2 regions of the Kocuria salina genome follow, and region 2 is predicted to be linked to the other one. Evidence: riboswitches for the same ligand, from Rfam matches in the RefSeq annotation. Region 2 holds a riboswitch; the other holds the start of a gene.
The links. Region 2 has a riboswitch for S-adenosylmethionine ahead of E7Z53_RS16545 (O-acetylhomoserine aminocarboxypropyltransferase/cysteine synthase family protein). Riboswitches for the same ligand answer to the same signal wherever they lie in the genome.
Positions count from the first base shown of each region.

Region 1: another riboswitch for S-adenosylmethionine. It lies ahead of E7Z53_RS00155 (O-acetylhomoserine aminocarboxypropyltransferase/cysteine synthase family protein); the one in region 2 lies ahead of E7Z53_RS16545 (O-acetylhomoserine aminocarboxypropyltransferase/cysteine synthase family protein).

Region 1 covers NZ_SSSF01000001.1:15,752-30,834, forward strand. The annotation lists gene E7Z53_RS00095 (hypothetical protein) at 1-39, opposite strand, end outside; gene E7Z53_RS00100 (hypothetical protein) at 74-646, opposite strand; gene E7Z53_RS00105 (hypothetical protein) at 686-970, opposite strand; gene E7Z53_RS00110 (DUF4870 domain-containing protein) at 1,133-1,531, opposite strand; gene E7Z53_RS00115 (lysophospholipid acyltransferase family protein) at 1,780-2,595, shown strand; gene E7Z53_RS00120 (PucR family transcriptional regulator) at 2,615-3,823, opposite strand; gene E7Z53_RS00125 (ferredoxin reductase) at 3,927-4,979, shown strand; gene E7Z53_RS00130 (fatty acid desaturase family protein) at 5,033-6,148, shown strand; gene E7Z53_RS00135 (SDR family oxidoreductase) at 6,280-7,851, shown strand; gene E7Z53_RS00140 (sulfurtransferase) at 7,817-8,716, opposite strand; gene E7Z53_RS00145 (tellurite resistance/C4-dicarboxylate transporter family protein) at 8,804-9,931, shown strand; gene E7Z53_RS00150 (cystathionine gamma-synthase) at 10,003-11,190, opposite strand; gene E7Z53_RS00155 (O-acetylhomoserine aminocarboxypropyltransferase/cysteine synthase family protein) at 11,199-12,527, opposite strand; SAM riboswitch class IV at 12,565-12,686, opposite strand; gene E7Z53_RS19925 (Lrp/AsnC family transcriptional regulator) at 12,800-13,252, opposite strand; gene E7Z53_RS00165 (thiamine pyrophosphate-dependent enzyme) at 13,494-14,669, shown strand; gene E7Z53_RS00170 (alpha-ketoacid dehydrogenase subunit beta) at 14,666-15,083, shown strand, end outside.
Region 2 covers NZ_SSSF01000009.1:122,516-137,598, reverse strand. The annotation lists gene E7Z53_RS16560 (DMT family transporter) at 1-261, shown strand, start outside; gene E7Z53_RS16555 (helix-turn-helix domain-containing protein) at 490-1,077, shown strand; gene E7Z53_RS16550 (hypothetical protein) at 1,474-1,839, shown strand; SAM riboswitch class I at 2,341-2,453, shown strand; gene E7Z53_RS16545 (O-acetylhomoserine aminocarboxypropyltransferase/cysteine synthase family protein) at 2,459-3,763, shown strand; partial or broken gene E7Z53_RS16540 (PLP-dependent transferase) at 3,765-3,980, shown strand; gene E7Z53_RS16535 (DUF1852 domain-containing protein) at 4,184-5,203, shown strand; gene E7Z53_RS16530 (methionine synthase) at 5,200-6,288, shown strand; gene E7Z53_RS16525 (alpha/beta hydrolase) at 6,772-7,491, opposite strand; gene E7Z53_RS16520 (sugar phosphate isomerase/epimerase family protein) at 7,742-8,566, shown strand; gene E7Z53_RS16515 (SDR family NAD(P)-dependent oxidoreductase) at 8,597-9,370, shown strand; gene E7Z53_RS16510 (hypothetical protein) at 9,447-9,716, shown strand; gene E7Z53_RS16505 (transketolase family protein) at 9,825-10,856, opposite strand; gene E7Z53_RS16500 (transketolase) at 10,853-11,716, opposite strand; gene E7Z53_RS16495 (GntR family transcriptional regulator) at 12,103-12,762, shown strand; gene E7Z53_RS16490 (GntP family permease) at 13,647-15,074, shown strand.

The sequences.
Region 1 (15,083 bases), on a different contig from region 2:
CCCGGCGCCGGGGTGGGCGGAGACGTGGAGGCTGGACATCGGGGGCCTTCCGATAGCGGGGGAACGGCGGCGCTCACCGCCGGGCGATGAGCGCCGCCTCGATGCCCGCGGCGGCGAGCAGGAGGGCGACGGCGAGGGCGAGGACGCCGAGGGAGGCCGGCAGCGCCGTGAGGTAGCCGCGCACCAGGCCGTGCCGGCGGGCGGTGAGGGCGGCGGTGAGGGGGAGCAGGCCCGCGGCCGCGGCCACGAGGCAGCCGAGGAACTCGAGCCCCGCGTACCACCCGGCCGCACCGACGAGCGCGGCGGCGCCGACGTTGAGCACGCCGATCTTCGCCGTGGCCCCCACGTAGACCGACAGCAGCGCCAGGGACGTGCCGGTCAGCAGGCCGCCGGTGAGTACGCCGCTGTAGAGCAGGGCGGCGGCGCCGAGGTTGCGGACCACGATGGCGCCGAAGGACCCGTCGTGGTCCTGACCGGCGCCGGCCGTGTCCTGCAGGGTCGCGGGGACGCGGGAGATGCTCTCGTAGCCCACCAGGAACCCCGCCACGAAGAGCGCCGTGGCGGCCGCCGCCGCCCACCCGAGGGCGCGGCGCGCTGCGCGGGCGTCGCGGGGAGCGGTGCGGAGGTCCGTGGGCACGGTCTTCATGGCGGGGGTCCAGGCAGCGTCAGCGGAGCGGGCGGCGGCTCAGGCGATGGCCAGGCTGCGGGCCTTCTTGGACAGGTACCAGCGGATGGTGCCGACGACCGCGCCGCCGATGCCGAAGCCGAACATCGCGGCCACGAGGGTCAGCGCCCAGCCGCCGGCCTCGACCGCGGCCACGATCTGGCTCGCGGACGCGGCGGAGATGCCGAGGGAGCCGGCGACCCAGGCGATGCCGACACCGCCGAGGACGAGGCCGAGGACGGCGATGGAGGCGGCGGCCGAGACGGGCAGGACCGTGCGGACGGAGGGGGTGCGGGGGGTGGTCATGATGAGCTCCTGTGTTCCCGAGGTTTCTGTGGGGGGGGGCATCATCCGGCGGGTTCCCCGGGTGATGGCTCAGAATCTACGAGAGCCGGGAGGCCGCGGCCATCGGCCGAAGGAATGGTTCCGGACCGTCCGGAGGATGCCGCCGGCCGGTCCGGAAGGACGTCACTGCAGCACCGGCAGCTGGAGCGGGTAGCGGTACACCTCGCCCTTGTTGGCCTTGAGCACGGCCAGGACGTGGCACACCACGAGCAGCACCGCGGCGAGGATCCACAGCACGATCGCCACGGGGATCAGGATCACGGTGAACAGGCACACCCACGCCACCACGTTGAGCAGCCACATGGACAGGTTGAAGTTGAACGACCCGGCGGAGGTGGCGCGCAGGAACGCGTTCTTGTCCCGGTGGACGAGCCAGACGACGAGGGGACCCACGAATCCGAGCCACCCGACGGAGACCAGCGCGCCGATCAGTCCGGACAGGTGGGTGAGGACCGCGATGGTGCGGTCGTCCCCCTGCGCCCGGTACTGCGGACGGGGTGCTGACGGTGGAAGGTAGGACATGGGGTTCTCCTGGTGGGCAGTGGCGGAACCGGTCGCGGCACCCGGTGCCGCGGACGCCGGACCGGCGCGGTGCAGCCAGCGTATCGGGGCCGGGCCCGCGCCCGGTATGGGGGAAGACCGCACATGACGGCGGCGGATCCCCGCCGTCACGCACGGCACCGACGACGGCGTCGCGCCGCGCGCTGGTTTACGATTCTCGGCAGACCGTTCCCGGCCCGCCCCCGCGGGCCTCTTCCCGAGGGAGGCCCGTGGCTCCGCAGCTGCGCCCCAACAAGTACGCCTACCGGGCCATCGTGCTCGCCGGCCTCGCCGCGGTGAAGCTCTTCCGCGTGCCCCTGCTGGCCTCGGGCGAGGAGCACCTGCCCACCGACCAGGTGGTGCGCGGCCTGCACCGGGAGGTCCGCCCCGGCCGGGGCGCCGTCGTGGCGGTGACCCACTTCGGCTACCTCGACTTCGTCTTCGCGCAGCTGGTGGTCTGGCGCCGGCTGCGGGCCCACTCCCGCTTCCTCATCACCCGCAAGCACACCGGCAGCGCCTTCGTCACGGCGGTGTGCCGGCTGTGCGACCACGTGGTGGTCGACCGCGCCGACGGCGCCCCGGCCTACGCCGAGGCCGTGGCCAAGCTGGCGCGCGGCGAGTTCCTCGCGGTGTTCCCGGAGGGCGGGGTCAGCCGCAGCTGGACCGTGCGCCCGCTGCGCACCGGCGCCGTGCGCATGGCCGCCGAGACCGGCGCCCCCGTCATCCCGGTGTCCGTGTGGGGCGGCCACCGGATGCTCACCCGCGGGCGCGGCAGGATCCGGCTGCGCGACGTGTGGCGCACGCCGGTGCGCGTGCACGTCGGCCCGGTGCTGCGGGTGGACCCCGACGAGGACGTCCGCGCCGCGAGCGCCCGGCTGCGCGCGCTGCTGCAGGAGGGGATCGACCGGTGCATCGACAGCTACCCCGTGACCCCGGAGCCGGGTGCGTGGTGGATTCCGGCGCACCGGGGCGGGAGCGCGATCACGGTCCAGGAGCAGATCGACGCCGACGCCCGGGAGCGGGAGGCCTACAAGCGCACCGGCTGAGCCCGGCCGGGGCACCGTCTCAGCGGAAGCCGGCGCGCAGCACCAGCTCGAGCTGGAACCGGCTCCTGGGGTCGTTGAGGCGGTCCCCGAAGACCTCCCGGAGCTGGTTCACCCGGTAGCCCACCGTCTGCTCGTGGATGTTCAGCTCGGCGGCCATCGCCGCGCGCTGCCCGTGGTGCTCGAGCCAGCACAGCAGGGTCGCGACCAGCCGCTCCCGCTGCCCGGCCTTGAGCTCGTCCAGCGGGGCCAGGCACTGCGCGGCGAGGTCCGCGACCACACTGCGCTCGCTGTGCAGGACGAGCTCCATGAGGTGCTCCGAGACCCACAGCGGCCCGGCGTCGGCCGGTTCCTCCCGCTGCAGCAGATCCCGGGTCAGCACGGCCAGGCGCAGGGACTCGGGGGCCGCGTACCAGGGCCGGCCCGGGCCGATCACCGCTCCCCGGCCGGTGAGCGCGCGCTCCAGCTCCCGGCGGCCGGTCGGCGAGGAGGGCTCGGGGACCACCGCCACCACGTCGCCGGGGCGGGACGTGAGCAGCGCCCGCTCCCCGAGGCGCGAGCGCAGCCCCACCCGCCGGTCGGCGGCCAGCGTCACCACGACCACCCGGTCGGGCACCGGCCACCCCGCGGCGGCGGCGGCCGTGCGCACCGCGTCCTCCACCACGTGGCCGCGGACGAGCATGTCCGCGAGCGCGTCCAGCAGACGGTCCCGCTCCCCGGCACGCTCGGACTGCTCCATGGCATAGCCCTCGGCGCTGGCCGCGGAGAGCTCCTCGATGTAGGCGAACACGGACTCCGCGAGGCCGATCAGCACGGACGCCTCGAACCCCGCGTCCATGGCCACGCGGGAGAGCGAGCGCAGCGTGGTGCGCGCCCCGGAGCGGTAGGCCGCGAAGAGGGCGTCCATCGGCCGGCCCTCGCGCACCTCGCCGCGGCCGAGCCCCTCGTAGACCCGCCGGTCGTCCCCCATCAGCGCCGGCTGCTGGGTGCCGGGCAGCTGCAGGAACCGGGTCAGGGCCACCTCGACCCCGCGCCGGATGCTGTCGCCGAACAGGCCCTCCAGCGGCCGGGCGTAGACCGGGACGTCGAGCCGCACGGCGTCCAGCAGCTCCTCCGTCACCGCGGGCAGGTGCGGGACCAGGAGGGGGGTCAGCGCCGGCGGCAGGGAGGTCCACGGCAGCTCCCGGTCCGCCCGCCGCCCCGGCTGCGCGTGCTCCGTCGTGTGGTCCACCCGCTCCACGATCCCCCGCTTTCATTCCGACACCACAATTTCTCTGCTGAAAGAGTACGCGACGGGACGAGAACTGCCGTCGGATTTGGGGCACAGTTATTACGTGCCCCAACTGCGACTGTTCACCCGCCTGGCCTCGGCCTTCACCACGCCCCGCTCCCCCGAGGACTTCCTGCGGCTCATCGACCCCCTGGCCAGCGCCCGCCAGCTGCGCGGCCTGGTGACCGCCGTGGTGCCCGAGACCGCGGACTCGGTGACGATCCGCTTCCGCCCCGGCCGCGGCTGGAACGCGCACGAGGCCGGCCAGTGGGCCCGCATCGGCGTGGAGATCGACGGCGTGCGGCACTGGCGCTCCTACTCCCTCAGCACGGGCGCCGGCCAGGACCCGGCGATCACGGTGACGGCGATGGGCAAGGTCTCCACCGCCCTCGTCCGGGGGACCCGACCCGGTGACGTGCTGTTCCTCGCCCCGCCCGAGGGCGACTTCGTCCTCCCCGAGAGCCCGCGCCCGCTGCTGATGCTCACCGCCGGCAGCGGCCTGACGCCGGTCATGTCCATGATCCGCACCCTCGTGCCCCGCCGCCCGGACGCCGACCTGGTGCTCGTGCACTCCTCGCGCTCCCCGGAGGAGTCCCTGTTCCGCGAGGAGCTGCTGGAGCTCACCGACCAGTTCCCCGGCTTCCGCCTGGTCCAGTGGTTCACCGGCGAGCGCGGCCGCCGCCTCGACCTCGCGGCCACCGCCGACCTCGACGCCGCGTGCCCCGACTGGCGCGACCGCGCCGCCTACGCGTGCGGCCCCGCCGACTTCCTCGACGCCGCCGAGGCGCTCTGGCAGCGGGAGGAGGGCGAGCTGCGGGTCGAGCGCTTCGCCGCCGTGGTCGCCCCCGGCTCCGGCGGGGAGGGCGGGCGCGTGACCTTCGAGAAGTCCGACAAGGAGGTCGAGGCCGACAGCGCCACGACCCTCCTGGCCGCCGGCGAGGACGCCGGTCTGATGATGCGCAGCGGCTGCCGCATGGGCATCTGCCACGCGTGCGTGACCCCGCTGCTCTCCGGGCAGGTCCGTGACACCCGCACCGGCGAGGTCCACGGCGAGCCCGGCCACCTCGTCCAGACCTGCGTGTCCACGGCCGCCGGTCCCGTCAGCCTCGACGCCTGACCCCGAAGCTTCCAGCACTCGTTCCCCGACCCCGTTCCGAAAGGACCGACACCATGACGATCGTCACCCCCTTCCTGCTCGACTCGGGCCGCCCCACCGAGTCGGCCAAGCCCTCCGCCGCCGCGCACCTCTCCGACGAGCAGGTCGAGGAGCTGGGCCGCGAGCTCGACGCCCTCCGGGAGTCCGTGATCGCCACCCGCGGGGCGAAGGACGCGGCCTACATCCGCCGCGTCATCGCCACGCAGCGCTCCCTCGAGCTGGCCGGGCGCGCCACGCTGCTGTTCGCCAAGCACAAGCCCGCCTGGTTCGCCGGCACCGGCATGCTGACCGTCGCCAAGATCCTGGAGAACATGGAGATCGGGCACAACGTGCTGCACGGGCAGTGGGACTGGATGCGCGATCCCGACATCCACTCCACCACCTGGGAGTGGGACTTCGTGACCCCGTCCCGGGCGTGGCAGCACACCCACAACGACCTGCACCACACCTGGACCAACGTGGTCGGCAAGGACCGGGACGTCGGGTACACCATCCTGCGCATGGACGAGGACCAGGAGTGGAAGCCCTGGAACCTCGGCAACCCGGTGTACAACGCGCTGCTCGCCCCGGTCTTCGAGTGGGGGATCGCCATCTACGACCTCGAGCTCGACGAGTACCGCGAGGGCCGCAAGCCGAAGTCGGAGCTCCGGCGCAGCCTGAAGGCCCTCGGGGCGAAGTTCCTGAAGCAGGCCGCGAAGGACTACGTGGCCACCCCCGCCGCCGCGGCCCTGGCCGGCTCCGGGAAGCAGGCCCTGACCGCGACCCTGACCGCCAACGCCGTCCGCAATGTCTGGGCGCACGCCGTGATCTTCTGCGGCCACTTCCCCGCCGGGGCGGACACGTTCACCGAGGAGCAGATCGAGGGCGAGACCCGCGGCGACTGGTACGTGCGGCAGATGATCGGCTCGGCCAACATCTCCGGGTCGAGGCTGATGCACCTCATGACCGGCAACCTGTCCTTCCAGATCGAGCACCACCTGTTCCCGGACCTGCCCTCGAACCGCTACGCCGAGGTCGCCGTCAAGGTGCGCGAGATCTGCGAGCGCTACGAGCTGCCCTACACCACCGGGCCCCTGCCGAAGCAGGTCGCCTCCGCGTGGGCGAAGGTGTTCCGCCTGGCCCTGCCCTGATCCGTCCCCGCACGACGACGGGCCGAACGGCCGCGATGCTCCGGCACGCGGCCGTTCCGCGTGCCGGGACCGGGCCGGGCTCCTGTCGGGCGGCGTTGGTAGGCTCGCGGGACCCGCACGAAAGGCAGGCCATGAGCTCTCCCCAGCGCGTCCTCATCACCGGTGCCACCGGTTACATCGGAGGGCGCCTGGCGCCCAGGATGCTGGAGGCCGGGCACACCGTGCGCGTCGCCGTCCGGTCCCCCGGCAAGCTGCGCGCCGTGCCGTGGCGGGACCGGGTGGAGGTCGCCGAGACGGACCTCAACGACCTCGACGGGATGACCGCCGCGTGCCAGGACGTGCACACCCTCTACTACCTGGTGCACTCCATGGGCGGTTCCCGGGAGTTCGAGGAGGAGGAGGCCGAGATGGCCCGGACCGTGGCCCGGGCCGCGGAGCGGGCCGGGGTGCGGCGCATCGTCTACCTCTCGGGGCTGCACCCCCAGGGCGTGGAGCTGTCCCAGCACATGCGCTCCCGGGTCCGGGTGGGCGAGATCCTGCTCGCGAGCTCGGTCCCGGCGGTGGTCTTCCAGGCCGGCGTGGTCATCGGCTCCGGCTCGGCGTCCTTCGAGATGATCCGCCACCTCGGCGACACCCTCCCGATCATGCCGGCGCCGTCCTGGGTGACCAACAGCATCGAGCCCATCGCCGTCCGTGACGTGCTGTACTACCTGATCCACGCCATGGACCTGCCGGAGGGCCTCAACCGCACCTTCGACATCGGCTCCCGCGACGTCATGACCTACGCGGACGCCATGCGCCGCTACGCCCGGGTGGCCGGGCTGCGCCGGCGGGTGGTCTTCCACTTCCCCCTCCCCGCGCCCCGGCTGTCCGGGTTCTGGGTGGGCATGGTCACCCCGATCCCCCTGGGCCTGGCCGTGCCGCTCGTGCAGTCGCTGCAGCACGACGCCGTGTCGGGCGAGCACGACATCGACGACCACATCCCGCCGCCCCCCGAGGGGCTGGCCGGCTACCGCCGCGCCGTGGCGCTCGCGCTGAAGAAGATCGAGGACAACTCCGTGGAGACCACGTGGGACGTCCACTACAGCTCCTCCGAGGCGGCCGCGGACCCGCTGCCCTCGGACCCGGACTGGGCGGGGCGCACCGTGTTCGTGGACGAGCGCAGCCGCACGGGACCGGCGCGGCCCGAGCAGGTGTGGCGGGTCGTCGAGTCCATCGGCGGGCGCAACGGCTGGTACTCGCTGCCCCTGGCGTGGCAGGTGCGCGGCGTCATGGACAAGCTCGTGGGCGGGGCCGGCCTGAACCGCGGCCGCCGCGACGCCACGGACCTGCAGGTGGGCGAGTACGTGGACTGGTGGCGCGTCGAGGCCATGGAGGAGGGGCACAAGCTGCTCCTGCACGCCGAGATGCGCGCCCCCGGCCGGGCGTGGCTCGAGCTGTCCGTGGAGCCCGAGGGCGAGGGCAGCCGGTACAGGCAGCGGGCCATCTTCTTCCCCCGGGGCCTGCCGGGCCGGCTCTACTGGTGGGGCGTGTGGCCCTTCCACGGCTTCATCTTCCCGTCCATGGCCCGCAACATCCTCGCCACCGCCGCCGCGCTGGACGACCCCGCCCCCGGCGCCCCGGGACAGTCGGACCAGGCAGACCAGGCCGACGGGGCCGCGGCGCGGATCAGTCCTGCCGGGGAGACACCGGCCCGCGGCTGAGCCCCTCGGGGCCCGCCACGGGCCGGGGACCGGGGCGGCCCCACTCGCTCCAGGAGCCGTCGTAGACCGCGACGTCCTCGCGGCCGGCGAGGTGGGCGCCGAGCGCCAGGACGCACGCCGTGAGGCCCGAGCCGCAGCTGGTGACGATCCGCCGCCCCTCGGGCGCGGCCGCCGCGATCCGCTCCCGCAGCTGCGGCAGCGGCAGCAGCCGCCCCTGTCCGTCCTGCAGGTCGGTGTAGGGCAGGCTGACCGCCCCCGGCATGTGCCCGGGGCGCAGACCCGGCCGCGGCTCGGGCTCGGTGCCCGCGAACCGGCCGGCGGAGCGGGCGTCCAGGACGGTGGCGTCCGGGTCGGCCAGGGCGCGGGCGACGTCCTCCGCCCCGACGAAGCCGCCCGGACTGGGCACGAGCTCCACGTCGCCGGGCTCGGCCGGCGGCGCGGCGTGCGCCCCCGTGGGCCGGCCCTCCGCGGCCCACGCCGGGAGGCCGCCGTCGAGGACGGCGACCCGGTCGAAGCCCGCGGTCCGGAGCAGCCACCAGACGCGGGCGGACGCGAAGACGCCCTTGGCGTCGTAGGCCACCACCGTGCTCGTGCGCGAGATGCCGAGCGCCCGGGCCGCCGCGCTCAGCTGCTCCGCCGGGGGCGCCGTGTGCGGCAGGTCCGAGGACGGGTCCGAGAAGGCCCCGTCCAGGTCCAGGAGCACCGCCCCGGGGAGGGCCTCGTCGGTCCGGTTGAGCGTGGAGCTCGCGTCCACGAGCACCAGCCGGGGGTCCTGGAGGTGCTCGGCCAGCCAGTGGGTGCTCACCACGGGCCCGGGGAGCTCGAGCGATGCGCTGATGTCGTCGTTCCGGGTGCCGGTGCTCATGCGTCCAAGGCTAGTTCCGCCGGGGCAGTACTGTCCCGGCAGCCGCACGGGGCGGGGCCGCGGGCGGGGCCCCGGTAGCCTGGGCAGGTGGCCGAATCGCTCCGACAACGTGTCCTCGGCGGCGTCCGCGGCCTGGCGCCCGGTTACTTCGCCCTCGTCATGGCCAGCGGCATCCTCTCGGTGGGCCTGCAGATGCAGGGCTTCGCCGCGCTGTCCACGGCCCTGCTCGCGGTGTGCGCGGGCAGCTGGGCGGCGCTGTGCCTGCTCACCGTCTGGCGGTTCGCCGTCTTCCGGCGAGAGTTCGTCGTGGAGTTCCTCGACCCTCGCCGCGCGTTCGGCTTCTTCACCTTCGTGGCCGGCACGAACGTGCTGGCGTCCCGGCTCGCGACGACGGGCTGGCACGGGGCCACGGCCGCGCTCCTAGGACTCGCCGGGGCGGTGTGGCTGGGCCTCGGCTACGTGGTCCCGTGGAGCGCGGTGCTCTCCCGGCGCACCCGCCCCGTGGTCAGCACCGCCAACGGGACCTGGTTCATCTGGGTGGTGGCCAGCCAGTCCGTGGCCGTGGCCGCCGCGGCCCTGGACCCGGTGGTGGGCAGCGACGCCTGGCGGCACGTGCTCTCCGTCGTCGCGGTCGCCTGCTGGTCCGTGGGGCTGTTCCTCTACGCCGCGGCGGGCGTGCTCGTGACGCTGCGCATGATGCTCTATCCGCTGCGGCCGGTCGACCTGACCCCGCCGTACTGGGTGGCGATGGGCGCGTGCGCCATCACCGTGCTGGCGGCCTCCCGGATCGTGGAGATGTCCGACACCCCGATGGTCGCTGTGGTCCGCGGGCTCGTGGCGGGTCTGGGCCTGGTCTTCTGGGCGTTCGCCACCTGGTTGATCCCGGCCCTGGTGGCGGCCGGGTGGTGGCGCCACCGCCTGCACCGGGTGCCGCTGCGCTACGAGTCCTCGCTGTGGAGTGTGGTCTTCCCGCTGGGGATGTACGCCGTGGCCAGCATCTATCTGGGCCGCGCGGACGACCTGCCGATCGTGGGTCTGGTCGGGGCCGTCTGGCTGTGGGTGGCCCTGAGCGCCTGGGCGATGGTGTTCACTGCCATGCTCGTGCACCTGGTCCGCCGGCTGCTCCTCGGCCGGGAGGATCCGGCTCCGGCCTGGCCGGAGCCGGACGCGGCCGTCAGGCCGGACCCAGGGGGCGGACCGGGCGCCGCCCGCTGACCCGGCGGAACCGGCGCCGCCGGCGCCGCCGGCGGCGCCGGCGGCGCAGCCGACCGGGCGGAAAGGACCGGTCAGGCGGTGAGCGCGCGCTCGAGGTCCTCCAACTGGTCCTCGACGTCCTCGATGCCCACCGAGAGCCGCACCAGGTCCACGGGCACGGCCAGCGCAGTGCCCTTCACGGAGGCGTGCGTCATCTCCGAGGGGTAGCAGATCAGGGACTCCACCCCGCCCAGGCTCACCGACAGCGAGTACAGCCGGGTGCCCTCCGCCACCGCCCGGGCCGCGGCCTCCCCGCCGGTCAGCCGGAAGGAGACCATGCCGCCGAACCCGCGCATCTGCGCGGCGGCGAGCGCGTGGCCGGGGTGCCCGGGCAGCCCGGGGTAGAGCACCTGCGCGACCTCGGGGCGCTCCAGGAGCCACTCGGCGATCCGCTGCGCGTTGTCCTGGTGGCGCTCCATCCGCAGGCTCAGGGTCTTGAGCCCGCGGGCGGCCAGGTAGCTGTCCTGGGGGCCCGCCACGGCGCCGGCGGCGAACTGCTGGAAGCCGACCGCCTCGGCGAGCGGGGCCCCGCGCCACTGGGCCGCGCCCACGACCACGGCGCCGCCGAGCACGTCCGAGTGCCCCCCGATGTACTTCGTGGTGGAGTGCACCACGGCGTGCGCGCCGAGCTCGAGGGGGGTCTGCAGGTACGGGGACGCGAAGGTGTTGTCGACGACGAGCAGCGCCCCGGCGTCCCGGGCCAGCTGCGCCCACGCCGCCACGTCGGCGATGCCGAGCAGCGGGTTGGACGGCGTCTCGAGCCACAGCACCTTCGTGGCGCCGGGGCGCACGGCCGCCCGGACGGCGTCGAGGTCCGTGATCTCCACGGGCGTGTGCCCGATGTCCCACGGGGCGAGGACCCGGGTGATCAGCCGGTTGGTGCCGCCGTAGCCGTCGGCGCCGAGCACGATGTGGTCGCCCGGGCGCAGCACGGCGCGCAGCAGGGCGTCCTCTGCCGCGATCCCCGAGGCGAACGCGAACCCCCGCTCGCCGCGCTCCAGGGCCGCGAGCTGCTCCTCGAAGCCGCTGCGGGTGGGGTTGGAGCCGCGGCTGTACTCGTGCCCGGCGCGCAGCACGTTGATCCCGTCCTGGGCGAACGTGGAGGTCTGGTAGATCGGCGGGATGACCGCCCCGGTCAGCGGGTCGGGCTCCTGGCCGGCGTGGACGGCGGTGGTCGTGAAGCCCCGGTGGCGGGTGCGGGTCTCGGTGGGGGACGTCATGGCGGGGCTCACTTCCGGGTGGTCTGGACGGCGGTGACGACGGTGTCGAGGGCCTGGCCGAGGTCGGCCACGAGGTCCTGGGGGGACTCGAGGCCGATCGAGAGCCGGATCGTGGTCTCGGCGATCCCGCCGGCCCGGCGCTGCTCGGGGGTCAGGCGGCAGTGCGTCATGGCCGCCGGGTGGGCCACGAGGCTGCGGGTGTCCCCGATGTTGGCGACCAGCTTGAACAGCCGGAGCGCGTCGATGAACGGGCCCACGGCGCCGTCCGGGGCGGCGAGGTCGAAGGAGAACACGGAGCCGGTCCCGCGCGGGAAGTCCCGGGCCGCGATCCCGGCGCCGGGGTCCCCGGGCACGCCGGGGTGGTGGACGCGGGCGACGGCGGGGTGCCCGGCCAGGAACTCGGCCACCGCCAGCGCCGAGGCCGTGTGGCGGGCCACGCGCAGGTCGAGGGTCTCGGTGCCCTGCAGGATCTGGCTGGCGTTGAACGGGGAGAGCGTGGTGCCGAGGTCGTGCACGTACTTCGCCCGGACCAGGTGCAGGTAGGGGCTGGCGGCGGCGCACTTGTCGACGAGGCTGAGCCCGCCCCAGCGGGCGCGGGCCTGGGTGAACTGCGGCCACTTGTCCGGCCGGGCGGACCAGTCGAAGGTCCCGCCGTCCACGACCGCCCCGGCGAGCGCGTTGCCGTGCCCGCCCAGGAACTTGGTGGCCGAGTGCACCACGATGTCCGCGCCCTTCTCCAGCGGCCGGTACAGGGCCGGGGACGCGAGGGTGTTGTCGACGACGACGGGCACCCCGGCGGTCCGGGCGACGTCGGCGATCCCGGGCAGGTCCGGGAGGGTGGCCAGCGGGTTGCCGATGGACTCGAGCAGGAACGCGCGGGTGTCGGGGCGCACGGCCGCGGCCCACGCCCCCGGGGCGGTGGGGTCCACGAAGGAGACCTCGATGCCGTAGTCCGCGAAGGAGTCGGTGAGCAGGTCCACCGTGCCCCCGTAGAGCTTCTCGGAGGCCACGAGGTGCTTCCCGGCGCCCTGGCCGAGCAGGGCCAGCAGCGCTACGGCCACGGCGGACTGGCCCGAGCCGGTCGCCACGGCGCCCGCGCCGCCCTCGAGGTCGCTGATCCGCTGCTCGAGCACGGCCACCGTGGGGTTGCCGGTGCGCGTGTAGGTGAAGCCTGCCCGGGTCTGGGCGAACATCTGCCGGGCCGCCTCGTAGTCCGGGAACTCGAAGGCCGCGGTCTGGTAGATCGGCACCGTCAGGGTGCGCTGGGTGACCTGGTCGTGGGTGCCGGCGTGGATCTGCCGGGTCGCGAGGTCGTGGTCGGTCACGGGGATGGACATGGCGCTGCTCCTGTGCCTTGCTCTTACCCGCACCGGTCATCCGCGCGGGCCCGGTGGGCACGCCGCGGAAGATGCAGGCCGCTTCCTCATCCGAACCACCCAATGAGCATGGGGTTGGTGCGTGACCAAGTCGGAGCTTGGCGGTCACGTCTCGTGAAGCTGGAACAACACTATGCGCAGAGGTAGTGGGTGTCCCTCCGCGTCGGAAGATGACGACCGTGACGGTTCGTGACGCCGGCCGTGCGCGCCGGGCCCGGCGCGGGGCCGGCGCGTCAGGCCCGGGTGTCGATGTCCTCGAAGATCAGGAACGTCTGGGTGTCCACCACGCCGGGCAGCTGCTGGACGTGCTCGAAGATCACCTGCCGCAGGTGCACGGTGTCCACGGCCCGCACGAGGAGCATGACGTCGAAGTTCCCGCCCACCAGGGCGATGTGGTGCACGGCGGGGATCGCCTGGAGCTGGGCGCACAGCTCCCGCCAGGTGTTCTGCTGGAGCTTGAGCGTCACGTACGCGGAGGCCTGCAGGCCCGCCCGGACCGGGTCGATCACGGTGCTGAAGCGCAGGATCACCCCCTCGTCCCGGAGTCGGTTGATCCGGGCGTAGGCGTGGGCGCGGGAGACGTGCACGGCCGCGGCGATCGCCGTCACGGACTGCCTCGCGTCCCGGGACAGCTCCGCGAGGATCTTCCGGTCGGTCTCGTCCAGCGGCACGGGGGTCGAGGGCACGGCGGGCTCCTTCGGGGCGGGTAGGGCGCGGGGCCCGGAACGTGACGGACGAATGCGTGTGCTCCACGCCACACTAGAACATTTCGTCCACGCGCGGTGCACTGTCCGTCTCAGACTTCTGCATTTTCCCCGCTCTGTGGATACGAACCATGCCCGGTTCCCATACTGGGGAGACAGAGCCGCACCACCTTCCTGCCCTCCCCGGACCGCGGCCGCACCGGGGACCGACCGAGGGGACACCATGAGCCAGACCGTCGAGACCCCCGAGGACCCGATCCTCCGGGCCTCCCAGAGCTTCGGCATCACACCGGAGCAGTACATGCTCCCGGCCCGCGGCGAGATCCGCATGGTCGACCCGAGCGGGCGGCTGCTCGCCCCCGAGGAGCAGGGCACCGGCCCCGGCCACGAGTACCCGCTGCCGGCCCCGGACGTCCTGCTGGGCGCCTACGAGAAGCTGGTGGTCGGGCGGCGGGTCAACGACCAGAACTCCGCGCTGGTCCGCCAGGGCCGGATGGCCGTCTACCCGTCCAGCCACGGCCAGGAGGCCTGCCAGGTGGCGGCCGCCCTGTGCCTCGAGGAGGGCGACTGGCTGTTCCCCACCTACCGGGACACCGTGGCGGTCATGACCAAGGGCGTGGACCCGATGCAGGTCATGGCGATCTTCCGCGGCGAGTGGCACAGCGGCTACGACCCGTACGAGCACCACGTGGGCATCCAGTCGACCCCGCTCACCACCCAGCTGCTGCACGCGGTGGGCGTGGCCCACGCCGCCAAGCTGCGCGGCGAGGACACCGTGGTCCTGGCGATGTGCGGGGACGGCGCCACCAGCGAGGGCGACTTCCACGAGGCCCTGAACTTCGCGGCCGTGTTCAAGCTGCCGGTCGTGTTCTTCGTGCAGAACAACGGCTACGCGATCTCCGTGCCCCTGTCCCAGCAGTCCGCGGCCCCGAGCCTCGCCCACAAGGCGGTCGGCTACGGCATGGCCGGCGAGCGCGTGGACGGCAACGACCTCGTGGCGCTGCTCGCCACCCTGCGGCGCGCCGTGGACCTGGCCCGCTCCGAGTCCGAGCCCCTCCTCGTGGAGGCGCACACCTACCGCATGCAGGCGCACACCAACGCTGACGACGCCACCCGCTACCGGGACGACGCCGAGGTGCAGGAGTGGATCGCCAAGGACCCGGTGACCCGGATGCGCGCCTACCTCGGCGCCGAGGGCGTGCTCGACGACGCGGCGGAGCAGCGCATCGCCGCCGCCGCCGAGGACGTCGCCACGGCCCTGCGCGACGGCATGAACGCCGACGTGGAGATCGACCCGCTCGAGCTGTTCCGCCACGTCTACACCGAGCAGACCCCGCAGCTCGCCGAGCAGGAGCAGTTCCTGGCCGCCGAGCTCGCCCGAGAGGAGACCGGACAGTGAGCACCCTGCACGCCCCCGCCCCGGCCGGCGAGGCCCCGGCGGTCAAGCCCGCCACCTTCGCCCAGGCGCTCAACACCGCCCTGGCCGACGCGCTGGCCGCCGACCCCGCCGTCGTCGTCTTCGGCGAGGACGTCGGCACCCTCGGCGGCGTCTTCCGCATCACCGACGGGCTGACGAAGCGCTTCGGCCGCACCCGGTGCTTCGACACCCCGCTGGCCGAGTCCGGGATCGCCGGCATGGCCGTGGGCATGGCGATGAACCGGATGCGCCCCGTCATCGAGATGCAGTTCGACGCCTTCGCCTACCCTGCCTTCGAGCAGGTCGCCTCGCACATCGCGAAGATGCACAACCGCACCCGCGGCGCCGTGCGCCTGCCGATCGTCATCCGGATCCCCTACGCCGGCGGCATCGGCG
Region 2 (15,083 bases):
ATTCAGTGGGCGATGAACTGGGCGCAGCGCTCTGTGTCGGCCACCCGGGCCACCGTCATCTACGCCGGGGAACCGGTGTGGGGCGGGATTATCGGGCGTATCGCCGGGGATCGCCTGCCGGGCCTGGCGATCCTGGGGGCCGTGCTGATCGTCGTCGGTGTCCTGGTCAGCGAGCTGCGCCCCAAGGATCTGACGCTCCGACCGCGTCCCGCCCCTGAGTCCGATCAGGGCGCGGACCGGGAAGGCCTTGAGGTCAGGTGACGGACGTCGACGCTCGAGCAGCCCAAAGGTCCACTCGCTCGGTGCAGGCCGACTCAGTAGGAGGCGACTGGACCAGGGCCGCCGGCAACGGCCCGGCCTGGCCGAGCCGCCAGCGGAAGCGCCCCAGAGCGCAGCGTGCCGATGAAAGCGCGCAGTACCATCAGGGCGCACCAGGTGAGAACGCCGCATTGCCGGTGCCCACCATGTTGCTCACCGGAGGAGGAACGGATGGCCACCCGTGAGAAAGGTGAAGCCACCGCGGAGTTCGTCGCCACGGTCGGCCGACAGATCCGCCAGCAGCGCCAGCACCGGGGGTGGAGCGTCCAGGAGCTCTCCGACCGCGCCAGGGTGAGCCGGCGGATGCTGACCCAGATCGAGCTGGGCCAGGCGAATCCCAGCCTGGTGACCGTCGACCACATCGCCCACGCCCTGGGCACCGACTTCGTTTCCCTCGCCATGCCCCCCACCACCCCCGCGGAAGAAGCCAGCGGGGGGCGACTCGGGGCAGCGGTGCGCGTGTGGAGCTCGGACCGTGGCAGCGAGGCCGTGCTGCTCCTCGCCACCGAGAGCGTTCCCCGCACCGAACTATGGTCCTGGCGACTGGCCCCGGGGGACACCTACCACGCCCAGCCGGACACGGCCGGGACCGAAGAACTGCACCAGGTCCACGCCGGGGAACTCATCATCATCACCAGCGGGTCCGCCCTGGTCCTGCGCGCCGGAGAGGCCGGCCGCATCCGCAGCGACCAGCGCTACACCTACCGCAACGACAGCGACACCTGGACCGAATTCACCCGCGTCGTCACCGGAGCCTAGGCGCACCCCACCACGGACCCGGTGCCACAGGCTGCCCCCGCCGGGCGCCATTGGCTGGTGGGTTCCGAGAGAGCCGAAATATCCTGGGCCGGTCATCCAGGTCGACCCCAGCGGGCAGGAGCTACGGCTACAGCCCCTCCGATGCTTTCCGCGGACGGTTCAATCGTTGGGGCAGCCTTAGGCCTTCCCGTCGGGGCGGTACAGCAAATGGGCGCCCGGTGCTTTACATATGGCCCGGTTAGCGGCCGCTGTCCACGAGAACGACGCTGCAATCGGGGTACCTCCGGGGTCTGTTGGGCCTGGTCCGGGCTGGGGTCGGCGTCTTGCGGAGGCGCTGCTGTTCTGGCCAGTCCGAGTCGCTGAGGGAGCTCCTGAAGGTGCTGACATCATGGCGTCATGGACGATAACGCCACACAGACCTCGAAGACCGTGCGAATCGACGGACGCCGGCTCACCGGAGTGACCAACACGGCCGAGGGTGAGGTTGGTTCCACCACGATCTTCACCTATCACCAGGAGGGCGGCACGGTCTGGGCGGTCTACGCCGGAGGAGCGGTCCGCAAGGGGTTTCTGGTGGGCACGCGCGCCGACGACACTCTGGCGTTCCGCTATGCCCATCTCAATGTGTCGGGTGAGACCGCCAGCGGAAAGTGCCTGTCCACGATCGAAGTACTCGCTGATGGCCGAGTCCGGTTCCATGAGTCCTGGGCATGGGAGTCCCGAACGGGCACGGGCACCAGTGTCGTGGAGGAGATCGGGTAGTTCCGAGGGCACATGCTCGATCTGCGGAGGTTCAGCACTCCGCCAGTGGCACGGATGGGGTGGCCAGAGAACCAGCGCAGGTGTCTTCCGGGTCTGCGTCGCTGCGATGAGCGTTGGTCATATGCTGCGGGTTGCCACGGTCGAAGAGCGGGGCCGGGGCGAGCCCTCCTGCGGTGCCGGTGGACGAATCCGATGGCTCCGTGCACGGCTCCCGGGATCCGATTGACGCCGTTCACCACGCCGTTGATGATGCCCGCCCCCAGGCGGGCGTCATCTTCTCCGCGCACAATGCTCTCGATGACGCCCTGGTCTTCCGCCGGGACATCACTGAGCCCGCGATGAAGGCCGGGCGGCTGGCCGTCACAACCTGTCACAAACCCGGCCCGACGTCGGCCGAGCGCGACCGCCCGGCCCGAGTATGTCCCGACGTGTGGTTTTGTGACGGCCGCCCCCACCGTCCGTTGGACTACGGAGCCGTCCATCGAGTGGGATGAGCACACCACACCATCCAGAGCGGCCGAGAGATCTGGCTCGACGACGCCGCAGCAACCAGCCAGCCGATCCTGGGACACCGGGACCGGCGGGCACGGTGCTACCGCCAGGACCGATGGAGGATCGCATGAATCACCACGCCACCCAACAGGTCCACGCCGGCTACGAGCCCGAGGCCCCCTACCGGCCGGTGGCCGTGCCCATCCATCAAACGGCGGCCTACCGCTTCCCCGATCACGCCACGGCCGCCTCGATGTTCCGGCTGGAGACTCCCGGGTTCACCTACAGCCGCACGGGCAACCCCACGGTCGCCGTGTTCGAGAACCGACTGGCGGTCCTGGAGGGCGGGATCGGGGCCATCGGCACCGCCACGGGACAAGCCGCCGTCGCGCTGTCCCTGCTGACCCTGCTCCACGACGGCAAGCACGTGGTCGCCTCCAGCCAGCTCTACGGCGGGACGGTGGACCTGCTGACGGACACCTTCGCCGGCTTCGGCATCGAGGTCACTTTCGCCGACCCGGCCGACCCGCAAGCCTGGGGCGCGGCGATCCGGCCGGATACCCGCGCGTTCTTCCTGGAGTCCATCACCAACCCGCTGGCCACCGTGCCGGACCTGCCGGCGCTGGCGGAGATCGCCCACGCCTCCGGGGTCCCGGTCGTGGTGGACAGCACTTTGGCGACGCCGGTCCTGTACCGGCCACTGGAACATGGTGCCGACGTGGTGGTGCACTCCGCCACGAAGTTCATCGGCGGGCACGGGGCCGTCCTCGGCGGGGCGATCGTGGACGGCGGCACCTTCGACTACGGCGCAGCCCCGCAGCGGTGGCCCCAACTGACCCGGCCCAAGGCCCGCTACGGCGGACAGGCACTCATCGACCGCCACGGCCGCGGCGCCTACCTGGCGCTGGCGCGCAGCAAGTTCCTGCACGACCTCGGCCCCTCCCTCGCCCCGGCCAGCGCCGCCCAGTTCATCCAGGGCCTGGAAACCCTCGCCGTCCGCATCACCCGGCAGGAGGAGACCGCGCGAACGGTCGCCGAGCACCTGGCCCGGCACCCCACCGTCGGGCGCGTCCACCACCCGGCGATCCCCGGACATCCCAGCGCCGCCCTCGCCGCGAGGGACTTCCCGCACGGCACCGGCGCGGTGTTCTCCTTCGACCTGGCCGCCGGCCCCGATGCCATCGGCCCGTTCATCGACGCTCTGGAGCTGTTCCAGCTCGTGGCGAACATCGGGGACGTGCGCTCCCTGGTCAGCCACCCGGCGACCATGACGCACTGCCGGCTCACCCCCAACCAACGCCGGGTCGCGGGCATCGCTGAGACCACGATCCGGCTGTCCATCGGACTGGAGTGTCCCGAGGACCTGATCGCCGACCTCGACCGGGCGCTGGCCACCGTACCGGCCTCGGCCCTGACCGGGGAGGCGCGCTGAGATGACCTTCCTGAACGACACAGCACAGACGGACACTGCACCGACGGCCCCTCGGGGCTTCAACACGACAGCGGTGCACGCCGGCCAGGCACCGGACCCTCTGACCGGGGCGGTCGTGTCGCCGATCTACCAGACCAGCACCTTCGTGCAGAACGGCATCAGCGTGCTGCGCGGCGGCCACGAGTACAGCCGGGGGTCCAACCCGCCCCGGACCGGTCAGCGCCGCGTCACCGCTGGGGCCCGCGCGGCTCGGGGAACCGGCAGCCCGGAACCCTGGATCGACGTCGTCCGGGCAACGCCGGGGGTGCCAGGAGCATGACTGAGGCGACCTTCGGGAGGGCAGTGCACGAGCAGCGGGGAACGACGTTCGAGATGAGTGCGGATCTGGGAGGCAGGCCCCCGGGCAACAGTGAGGAATCGATGCATCAGACCACCACGCCGAACGACTTCACGTTCGATATCAGCACGACCCGCTTCGATGAGGACTACTGCCCGTCGACCAGTTCCCGAAGCACGACGAACTTCGCGAACCTGGCCCGCGGCGAGAACCGTCGGCAGAACCTCCGAAACACCCTGACAATGATCAACAATCGCTTCAACGACCTGGCCCACTGGGACAATCCCAGCCGGGATCGCTATGCCGTGGAGATCGAGATCGTCTCCGTGGACCTGCACTTCGCCGCCGACGGCGACGACGCGGTGTTCCCCCTGATCGAGGTCCTCGACGTGCAGGTCCTCGACACGCTGTCCAACGTGCACATCGACGGGATCGTGGGGAACAACTTCTCGTCCTACCTCCGGGACTATGACTTCAGCGTGGTGCTGCCGGAACACCACGCGAAGGCGCCCCGGTCCAGCATCCCCGATGACTTCGGCGAATTGCACGGGAAGCTCTTCACGCACTTCCTGGACTCCGATGCCTACCGGCAGCGGTTCCCCCAGCCGCCCGTGATCTGCATCAGCGTCTCGAGCACCAAGACGTACCGTCGGCTCGAGAACCACCATCCGATCCTCGGGGTCGAGTATCGGCAGGATGAATCCTCCTTGACGGATCGATACTTCGAGAAGATGGGACTGCGGGTCCGCTACTTCATGCCCCGCGGCGCGGTCGCACCCCTGGCGTTCTATTTCCGCGGTGATCTCCTCAACGACTATTCCAACCTGGCACTCATCGGTCTCATCAGCACGATGGAAGCGTTCCAGAAGATCTATCGCCCGGAGATCTACAACGCCAATGCGGCGGCGGGCCGGACCTACCGGCCGCGCCTGGAGAGTCGGGACCACTCGGTGACGCAGATCGCCTACGACCGCGAGGAGCGCAGTCAGCTGGCCCTCATGCAGGGGAAGTTCACGGAGGAGCACTTCGTGAAGCCACACCAGACCCTCCTGGAGCAGTGGGCCGCGGCCCACTGCGGACGAGAGACGGAATATCACCGATGAACACACTGTTGCCCACCACCATCGTCGGCAGCCTGCCCAAGCCCTCCTGGCTCGCGGAAGGTGAGACGCTGTGGTCCCCTTGGAAGCTGGAGGGCGAGGAACTGCGCGAGGGCAAGCGGGATGCGCTGAGCCTGGCCGTGGACGAGCAGCGCCAGGCGGGTATCGACATCGTCAGCGACGGCGAACAGACCCGCCAGCACTTTGTCACCACGTTCATCGAACATCTCAGCGGCGTCGACTTCGAACACCGGAAGACAGTGCGGATCCGTGACCGCTACGACGCGAGCGTCCCGACGGTCGTCGGCGCGGTGGGCCGTGAGCGCTCGGTTTTCCTCGACGACGCGAAGGCCCTCCGCGCGCGGACCAGCCGGCCCATCAAGTGGACGCTCCCCGGTCCCATGACCATGATCGACACCCTCTACGACAAGCACTACAGGAGTCGCGAAAAGCTCGCCTGGGAGTTCGCGAAGATCCTCAATCAGGAGGCCAAAGAGCTGGAGGCGGCGGGCGTCGACATCATCCAGTTCGACGAGCCTGCCTTCAACGTGTTCTTCGACGACCTCAAAGAGTGGGGCGTGACCGCGCTGGAGCGAGCGGCCGAGGGACTGCGCAGCACAACGGCCGTGCATATCTGCTACGGCTACGGCATCAAAGCCAATACCGAGTGGAAGGCGACGCTCGGGTCGGAGTGGCGCCAGTATGAGATGTCATTCCCGCTCCTCCAGCAGTCGACGATCGACATGGTCTCCCTGGAACGCCACAACTCCCGCGTCCCGGTCGAACTCATCGAGCTGCTCCGAGGCAAGAAGGTGATGGTCGGGGCCATCGACGTCGCCAGCGACGCGATCGAAACCCCGGAGGAAGTGGCCAGCACCCTCCGGCAGGTGCTCCGGTTCGTCGATGCGGACAAGCTGTATCCGAGCACCAACTGCGGCATGGCGCCACTGTCTCGACAGGTGGCGCGAGACAAAATGATTGCTCTCGCTGCGGGTGCGGAGATCATCAGAGCGGAGCTCTCCGGAGCGATCCCCCTCGAAGTGACAGCAAGCCGGAGCGTTCAAGACCCGGCGGCGAGCCCCGCCTGACGCTCGAGTGGATCGTCCCCGCTAGCGGCCTCGGGAACGGACAGGACCAAACTGCCGCCCCAACCCACTGTCCGACGTGCTGAAGTGCCAAGACGGGCCTGTCGTCATCACGGGCACCATCCTGACTTGCCCGGTGCGGTGGCCCACGACCCGGCCATCGGGGTACGTGCGGGTGTTGCCGCTCTTGAAATGGTTTCAATAGTCTCTCGAAGACGGTCGCCGGGCGCAGATGACAGTGATGGTCAGAGCGACGACAGCGGTGCCCTGCCCGGTGGGTCGGCAGCGGTGATCGCGCGGGTGTCTGCCAAGACACTGGGGCGGGTGGAAGCGGCCAGGGGCACACCTTGGAAGATATCCAGTCGGGGTAATGCACCACCGCTTTACATATGGCCCGGTTAGGGGCCGGCCACGGTAGAAACCTGTACTTTTATCCCCTTGCCGGCTCAGTCGCTTCGGCTACATTGGTGGGCTGCCATGCCGGTATCACCGCAGCCACCCCATTGCAAACAGCCATGTTGCACACAGTCCTGGCCAGGCTTCAGGTTCCCCACTGGCCTCGGCCAACCCGAGTCCGTGCGTCCCTGAAGGAAAGACGTGCAGGGCGTGGGGTATGTCTGCGCGTGCCAGTGCCTGGGCCAGAAGATAGGAGTGCTGCACCGGCACTGATGAGTCGTCGGCGGTGTGCCAGATAAAGAAGGGCGGAGCCGTTGCCGTCACCAAGCGGTCCAGGGACGTTGCGGCCCGTGCCTCGGGACTGGGCTCAGGGCCCAGAAGCTCTCGTTGGCTGCCCTTGTCGGTCTCGAGCTCCATGGACACCACCGGATAACAGAGCATCACCGCGTCGACTCGCTCCGGGGCGGATGGGGCAGCGCTCAGAGCGGCCTGACCGGCCAGGTGTCCGCCGGCGGACGAGCCCAGCAGGGCGACCCGTTCGGCACCATTTTCCCGGACCCGGCGGATCTCGGCCCGTACTGCTTCCAATGGTGCCGGGTGCATGGCGTGTACCGGGTAGCGGAACACACTCGTTGACAGTCCGAGTTCTCCGAGCCACCGGGCGATGGGCTCCGCCTCGTTGTCGGCGTGACCGGCGTACCCGCCTCCCGGGAGGACGATGACGTGCGTGGCGATGTCTGGCGCGGCAGAGAACGTGCCGTCCTGGGCTGAGGTGGTAGCCCGATCCGTTGAGGACTGCGAGGAGTTCATGACATCAGCCTTCCAGGTCTGAGGTCCGTGCCGGCCCTAGCTTCACCGAGGCGTGGAGCGTGGACTGCTGGATCCCGGTGGGTGCCGTCTGCGAAACGGTTCCTGATCTCTGCGCAGACAAGTTGGGACCCTCCCGTCCCAACTTGTGAAGGTGCAATCGAGTCATGGATGTTGACTGTCAACAGTTAGCCGCAGTAGCGTGATGCACGGCACACCATCTTTGATGGCTTAGAGCAAGGATCCGCACCACATGTTCTCCTCCCGATTGGGCTGTTCGTCCATCAGCTTCCGGCACCAACCGCTGCCCACCGCACTGGGTGCCATTGATGCCCTGGGCTTTGCGGAGATCGATCTGGGTGCTCTGCCCGGGGTCTGCGATCACGTCCCTTACGTGCTCGACGCGGTCGCCGTCGAACAGGTTGCCGCCGATGTGCAGAACTCGGGGCTGCGCGTGCGCTCGGTCAACGGGGACGTCGGCGATCTCAACGCGGGGCTGGACGAGCGCCGGCGTGCGGACCGCGCCGAGCACCTGGAAATGCTCCTGGAGCTCACGGCCGCTGTCGGCGCCGAAGCCCTCGTCCTGCCCTGTGGTGCGCTGGACCACGAGCCGGTCCGCTCCCTCGAAGAGGACATCCGCACGGTGGCCGGGGAGCTGGCCTGCGCGTCCCGGCGGGCCGCGGCGGCCGGCGTCGAGCTGTGGTGCGAGTCGTTGCACTTCTTCCGGCTGTGCTGGAACGAGGACCGCGCCCGTCGGCTGGCGGACGAGCTCGAGGGCACCGGCGTGGGTATGGTCATGGACTTCAGCCACATCGTCGCTTCCGGCGGGGATCCGGTGCGCTTCGTGGAGACCTTCGCCGAGCGGATCACCCACGTGCACCTGCGCGACGCCACCGCGGGCAACATCCACCTGAGCATCGGCAACGGCGAAGCCGACTTCGCCGCCGGACTGAAGGCCCTGGAACGTATCGGCTACACCGGGCACTTCTCGCTCGAGCTCGAGACCCGCGACGTCACCCACGAGCAGCGCCCGGCGGCCACCCGCTTGGCCGCCGAGTACATCTCCTCCCTGTTGTAAGACCCGTCCTCACCTATCCCTAGGAGCACCATGTCGACCACCCAGCGCACCGCCGTCATCACCGGAGCCACCTCCGAGAAGGGAATCGGAGTCACCACCGCCCGTCGTTTCGCCCGTGAAGGATGGGCGGTGGTGATCCTCGACCTCGACGGCGAGAAGTCGGCCCGGGTCGCCCAGGACATCGGGCAGGAGTGCGGTGTGCCGGCCTTCGGCCACGCGGTCGATGTCGCCGACGAGGCCTCGGTGGCCGCCGCCCGTGACGCGGTGGCCGCCGAGGTCGCCGCCGGCACCCTGCCGCCTGTGGGGGCGGTGGTGAACATCGCCGGGATCACCTCCCCGGTGCCGTTCCTGGAGACCACTCTGGAGCTGTGGCACAAGGTCATGGACGTCAATGCCACCGGCACTTACCTGGTCACCAAGGCGTTCCTGCCGGAGATGATCGAGGCAGGCTGGGGCAGGGTCGTGAACATGTCCTCCGTGTCCGCCCAGCGCGGCGGCGGAGTCTTCGGGAAGGTCCCCTACTCCGCGGCCAAGGCCGCCATCCTCGGCTTCACCAAGGCGCTGGCCCGTGAACTGGGCACGACCGGCGTCACGGTCAACGCCGTGACTCCCGGGGCGGTGGACACCAACATCCGTGTCGGCAGCACCGACGAGCAGGAGGCCGCCATCGCGGCCGGCATCCCGGTGGGGCGCACGGCCACCACCGAGGAGATCGCCGCGTCCATCACCTTCCTCGCCTCCGAGGACTCCTCCTACCTCACCGGGGTGACCCTGGACATCAACGGCGGAAGCCACATGCACTGACACGGTTCATTCGCTTCGTGTCCGCCGCCTCCCCGCACCCGCGGGGAGGCGGCGGCGCCACATCTCAGGAGACACCATGCACCGTTCTGCCCGTTCTCTTTCCTCCGTTCCCTCCCGTGCCTCGGCGTCGGTGGGGGTGCGGGTCCGCGACCTGGCCGATCTGCGGGCCGGTGACGTCGTCGAGATCCGTCGCTGGGACACGGTGCACCACCGCGGGGTGGTCGACGTGGCCTGCCCTCGGCTGGGCGTGCTGTGGATCGTGGACGGTCCCTTGCGCGATCGGACGCTGGTGCATGCCGCCGAGTGCTCCATCTGGAGGGTGCGGCAACGGGCGTGCGCCTCGTGAGGCCTCGGGCTTCGGCTCGACGACGGTGCGACGGCGAACAGCAGTGAGGGGCGGACGGAGATTCTCCGTCCGCCCCTCACTGCTGTGTCTCGGTGTTCGGTGCTGTGCTCAGTCCACGCGCTCGGTGTGACGGGGGTGGAGCAGCGTCCTGACCTTCTCGGCGATCTTGGTCGTGGAGACCCCGTAGCGGTCGTTGAGGGTGGGCAGGGCGCCGGCGTCGAGGAACTCGTCGGGCAGCCCGATGGGGGTGATCTGCCGCAGGACGCCGTCGCGGACGGCGGTGTGGGCGACCGCGTCGAAGAGGCCTCCGATGACGGTGTGGTTCTCGCAGGTGAGCACCAGCCGGTCCTTGGCGAGCTCGGCCAGGATGGTGGCCTCGTCGAGGGGCTTGAGGGTGGGCACGTGCAGCACGGCGACGTCCACCTTGTCGGCCTCCAGGGCCTTGGCGGCTTCCAGGGCGCGTTCGGTCATCAGGCCGGTGGAGATCAGCAGGACCTCGGCCCCGTCGCGGATCAGCTTGGCCTTGCCGAGCTCGAAGGTGTAGTCGTACTCGTCGAGCACCCGCGGGACCTTCCCGCGCAGGATCCGCATGTAGGTGGGTCCGTCGTGGGCGGCCAGCTGGGCGACGGCCTGCTCGATGTCCACCGCATCGCAGGGGTCCACGATCGTGAGGTTGGGCATTCCCCGCAGGATCGCCACGTCCTCGGTGGCCTGGTGGGAGGGCCCGTAGCCGGTGGTGAGCCCGGGCAGGGCGCAGACCATGTTCACGTTGAGGTTCGCCTCGGCGATGTCCAGGCACAGGAAGTCGTAGGCCCGGCGCGTCGCGAACACGGAGTAGGTGGAGGCGAAGGGCACGAAGCCCTCCATCGCCAGCCCGGCGGCGGCCCCGAGCAGGGCCTGCTCGGCCATGCCGACCTGGTAGAACCGGTCGGGCATCGCGTCGCGCAGGATGTGCAGGTCGGTGTACTTGGCCAGATCGGCCGACAGGCCCACGACCCGGTCGTCGCGTTCGGCGAGCTCCACCAGGGCGTGGCCCAGGGGAGCGGCGGTGGTCCGCTGCCCTTCCCGGGCCAGGGAGGCGCTCATCGCGTCCGAGGTCAGCCGCTTCTTCTGGGTGGCGGTGTTCGGGGTGGTGTTCATGCCTGGGACGACTCCTTCAGTCGGTCGTGGGCCTTCTGCCACTCGTCGGCGGCGACGGTCATGAAGTGCAGCTTCTCGCGGTTCTCCAGGAAGTCCACGCCCTTGCCGAGCTTGGTGTTGGCGATCAGGCACCGCGGCTGGTTCGCCTCGATGGTCCGCAGTTCTTCCAGGGCGGTCAGGACGGCGGCGACGTCGTTGCCGTCGACCCGGCGGGTGATCCAGCCGAAGGCCTCGAACTTGCCCTCGATCGGCTCCATGCCGAGCATGTCCTGGCTCTTGCCGTCGGCCTGCTGGTCGTTGAAGTCCACGATCGCGATCAAGTTGTCGAGCTCGTGGTGGGCGGCCACGGCGGCGGCCTCCCAGGTGGAGCCCTCGTTGAGCTCTCCGTCGGAGAGGATGTTGTAGACGAACGCCGGGTTGTTCTTGCGCTTGAGCCCCAGGGCCACGCCGTTGGCGACCACCAGGCCGTGGCCCAGGGACCCCCCGGAGATCTCCACCCCCGGCGTGTAGGACGCCATCGCCGACATCGGCAGCCGGGAGTCGTCGGTCGCGTAGGTCTCCAGCTCCTCCAGCGGCAGGAACTTCGCCTCGGCCAGGGCGGCGTACAGGGCGATGGCGTAGTGGCCGATCGAGAGCAGGCACCGGTCCCGGCCCTCCCACTCCGGGTCCTCCGGGCGCAGGTTCAGCTGGTCGGCGTAGAGCACCGCCAGGACGTCGGCGATGTCCAGGGCCTGGCCGATGTAGCCCTGCCCCTGCACCTCGCCCTGGATCAGTGCGTTGGTCCGGATGCGGAAGGCCGCCTCCTTGATCCGGGTCAGACGCTCGGGCTCGACCGGAGCGATATCAGTCGTTGGCTGCATGGGTTTCCCCTCATGTGGTGGTGGTCGGATCAGCCGGTCGCGCGATACGGCGTCCTGGTGGCCGCGGAACTGGTGCCTGTCGACACGGTCTGTGGTTGGCATCACAGTACGCCGTTCAACTGTTAACAGTCAACAGAAAAGATGACATCTTGATCCTCCCGTAGAAGTGCCGCCCCCGCACATCCGGCCCGGTCAACGGTTAACCGGGCCCGTATGATCGAGGGGTGAGTCGCAGTCACTGTGCGGCGGTACGTTCATGGCACTGAGGTCGTCAGCGGAGCCGACCGGGCCGACACTTCCGGGGTTCCGTTCAACGCGCGGCAGGAGGCGGCGGTGCCCCCGCCGCGTCCGACCAGTCCACCTCCAGCTTCCGAAGGATGACCACGATGACCTCTCAGACAGCGGCCCTGGCCGGACTGGCCAAGGTGAACCTGCGCCAGCAGGCTCTGACGGCGCTGCGTCGGGCCATCACCACCGGCGAGCTGCCCCCGGGCACCCACCTGGTGGAGACGGAGCTGTCCGAGCAGCTGCAGATCAGCCGGGGCACCCTGCGTGAGGCCATGCGCCAGCTCCAGCAGGAGGGGCTGATCGCCGCCGGAGCCCGTGGCCGGCTGTCCGTGCGCAGTCTGGATGCCAAGGAGATCGTCGACATCTTCGCCGTCCGGGCGGCCCTCGAGTCCCTGGCCGTGCGCACGCTCAGCCGAGCGGAGCATCGCGATGCGGCCGTGGCCACACTGCGTGACGCGGTGCGGGCCATGGATGAAGCCGTCGGCCACACGTTGGAGGAGCGGATCGAGGCGGACCTGAACTTCCACCGAACGCTGTGCCGCCTCACGGACAACGCCATGCTCCTGCACTCGTGGCAGGCCCTGGAGGGGTCGATCCGGATGTCGTTCATGTGGGCCGGCATGGACCGGGCCGTGGGCAACATGCGCGTGGACCGGCACACCGCCATCGTCGATGTCATCGCTGCCGGGGACGCCCCGGCAGCCGCCGACTACATGCTCTCCCACATGGACGAAGCCGCGGCCAACCTCGTCTCCTGAGCACCGGCTGTCGAGGTGCCGCCTCCGGCCGATCGCCTCGGACTCGCAGGCCCGGGCACTGCGATGCCCAGCCGGGGGCCGACGGCCCGGAACCGGATGACGTCTCGCCGAAACTGAGCTGACCGGTCGACGCGAGCCCCTCTGTCCACGGGGGCGGTCGGACGAGCCCGGACGGATCCGCACCAGCACCCCGCGAACTGCGCCATGTCATCCCCCCGCGCGGCATATTGCGGGTCGGAGACATCGCACGGCTCCGTATGCCGTCCGCAACTCGCCCGGCTGTCAGCCCTTCTGACCCAGGGAGCTGGTGCTCCAGCCCGTCGTGGACCCTGACGGTGGGCCTGCCAGACCCATCGGCCGACTTCGGCCTGTCCGCCCTGTCCAGCGGGCCACGGCTGTGCTGCCGGTCTTCGCCCGGTTGCGGCTCTGGCTGCGGCTCCCGCCTGCGCCGGGGAACCGATGGGCTTCTTGGGCGGCATCATGCGGAGGTTTGCCGGAGGGGCCGCCCCCCGCAACCGGAGAAGCCCGTCACCAGGGCTGGATGGACCTATCCCATCTCGTCGATCAATCATTGCGTCTCGTGTGTGCTCTGTGCCACACTTCCAGCAACAGCAGTTGACTGTTAACAGTCAACTGAAGTCGTGGTCAGTGGTGAGCCGGCCGAGGACAGACATGCATCCGCCCGAGCCCGTGCCGGGAACCGCCGCTCTCGGGTGGTAGGACCGGTCGGGTCAGGCGGCGGTGTTTCGGTGCAGTGAAGCCCGATCACCGGTCGCTGCGGCATGCCACGGCCCTGCTCGCCTCCGTCATGCGGAGCACCGCCCGTGTGACCCGACCACCATCCGCTTGCCGGTCCGTCCGGCGTCATCCACAGAGGAGCAGACATGGACACGCTCGTCCTGGTCCATCTCGCCATCTCGGTCATCGGCATCGTCCTGATGATCGTCTGGGCGAAGATCAACCCCGTCGTCGCACTCGTCGTCGGCGCACTGTACCTGGGCGTCGCCGCCGGGCTCGGCTTCACCGAATCAGTGGCCGCCGTCAATGCCGGCTTCGGGGCGCTGATGGCCGAAGTGGGCCTGATCATCGGCTTCGGCGTCATGATCGGCACCACGCTGACGGCCACCGGCACGATGCAGCGTGTCGTCGACGGGCTGCTGAAACTCGTCGGGCCCAAGCGGTCGCCCTACGTCCTGGGACTGACCTCGGGCATCATCTTCCCGTCGATCTACTTCGACGTCGCCCTGGTCATCCTCGCCCCGATCGCCGGTGCCATCGCCAAGCGCACCGGCAAGAGCATCGCCACCCTGGCCGGTTCACTGGCCATCGGCCTCGAGGTCGGGCTGCTCATCGTGGTCCCGGGTGTGGCGGCGATCGCCGTCGCCGGACCACTCGGCGTGGAGATCGGCACCATGCTGATCTGGGGCATCCCCCTGGGCATCTTCTTCATCATCTCCAGCATCTTCGTGCACGACCTGATGATGCGGAAGATCTTCGACCCCGCCACGGACCAGGACCACAGCTTCGACGACTCCATCTTCGGCGAGTCGATCGAGGAGGAACGCGCCCGCCTCGAGACCCAGCGCGAGACGGGCCCCACCACCGTGGGCACCACCGAGGTCGCCGGCACCTCGGCGGGCACCCTGACCGTGACCGCCCCGACCCGGCAGATGCCACTGGTCGTCGCCATGCTCCCCGTGATCGTGCCGATCCTGCTCATCATCCTGGACACCGTCACCGGACTCATCGGCCAGGAAGTCCCCGTCCTCGGCTTCCTCGGCAGCCCCGTCGTCGCCCTGCTCATCGGCCTGCTCATCGGCATCGTCCTGGCGGTCCCCGCCGTGACCCGCGACGGCATCGACGACCTGCTCACGCGGGGCGCTCAGACCTCCGGCTCGATCCTCCTGTTCACCGGCGTGGCCGGGTCCCTGGGCCAGGTGATCACCGAGGTCGGCATCGGCGACATGATGGCCGCCCTTTTCCAGGCCAATGCCGCGATCCCGGTGCTGCTCACCTGGACCGTGGCCGCCGTCCTGCGCATCGCCCAGGGATCGGCCTCGGTGGCCGCGATCACCGCGGCGACCCTGCTCGCCCCGATCATGGGCTCCATCGAGGCCGCGCCGATCCTGATCCTGCTGGCCGCCGGCACCGGCGCCGCGTTCGGCGCCCACGTCACGGACAACACCTTCTGGATCTTCAAGCAGATGCTCGGGTTCACCACCAAGGGCACGTTCAAGATCTACACGCTCGCCCAGTCCACCTTCGCCGTGATCGGCTTGGGCGTGTGCCTGCTGCTCGACCTGTTCATCTGAGTATGCCCT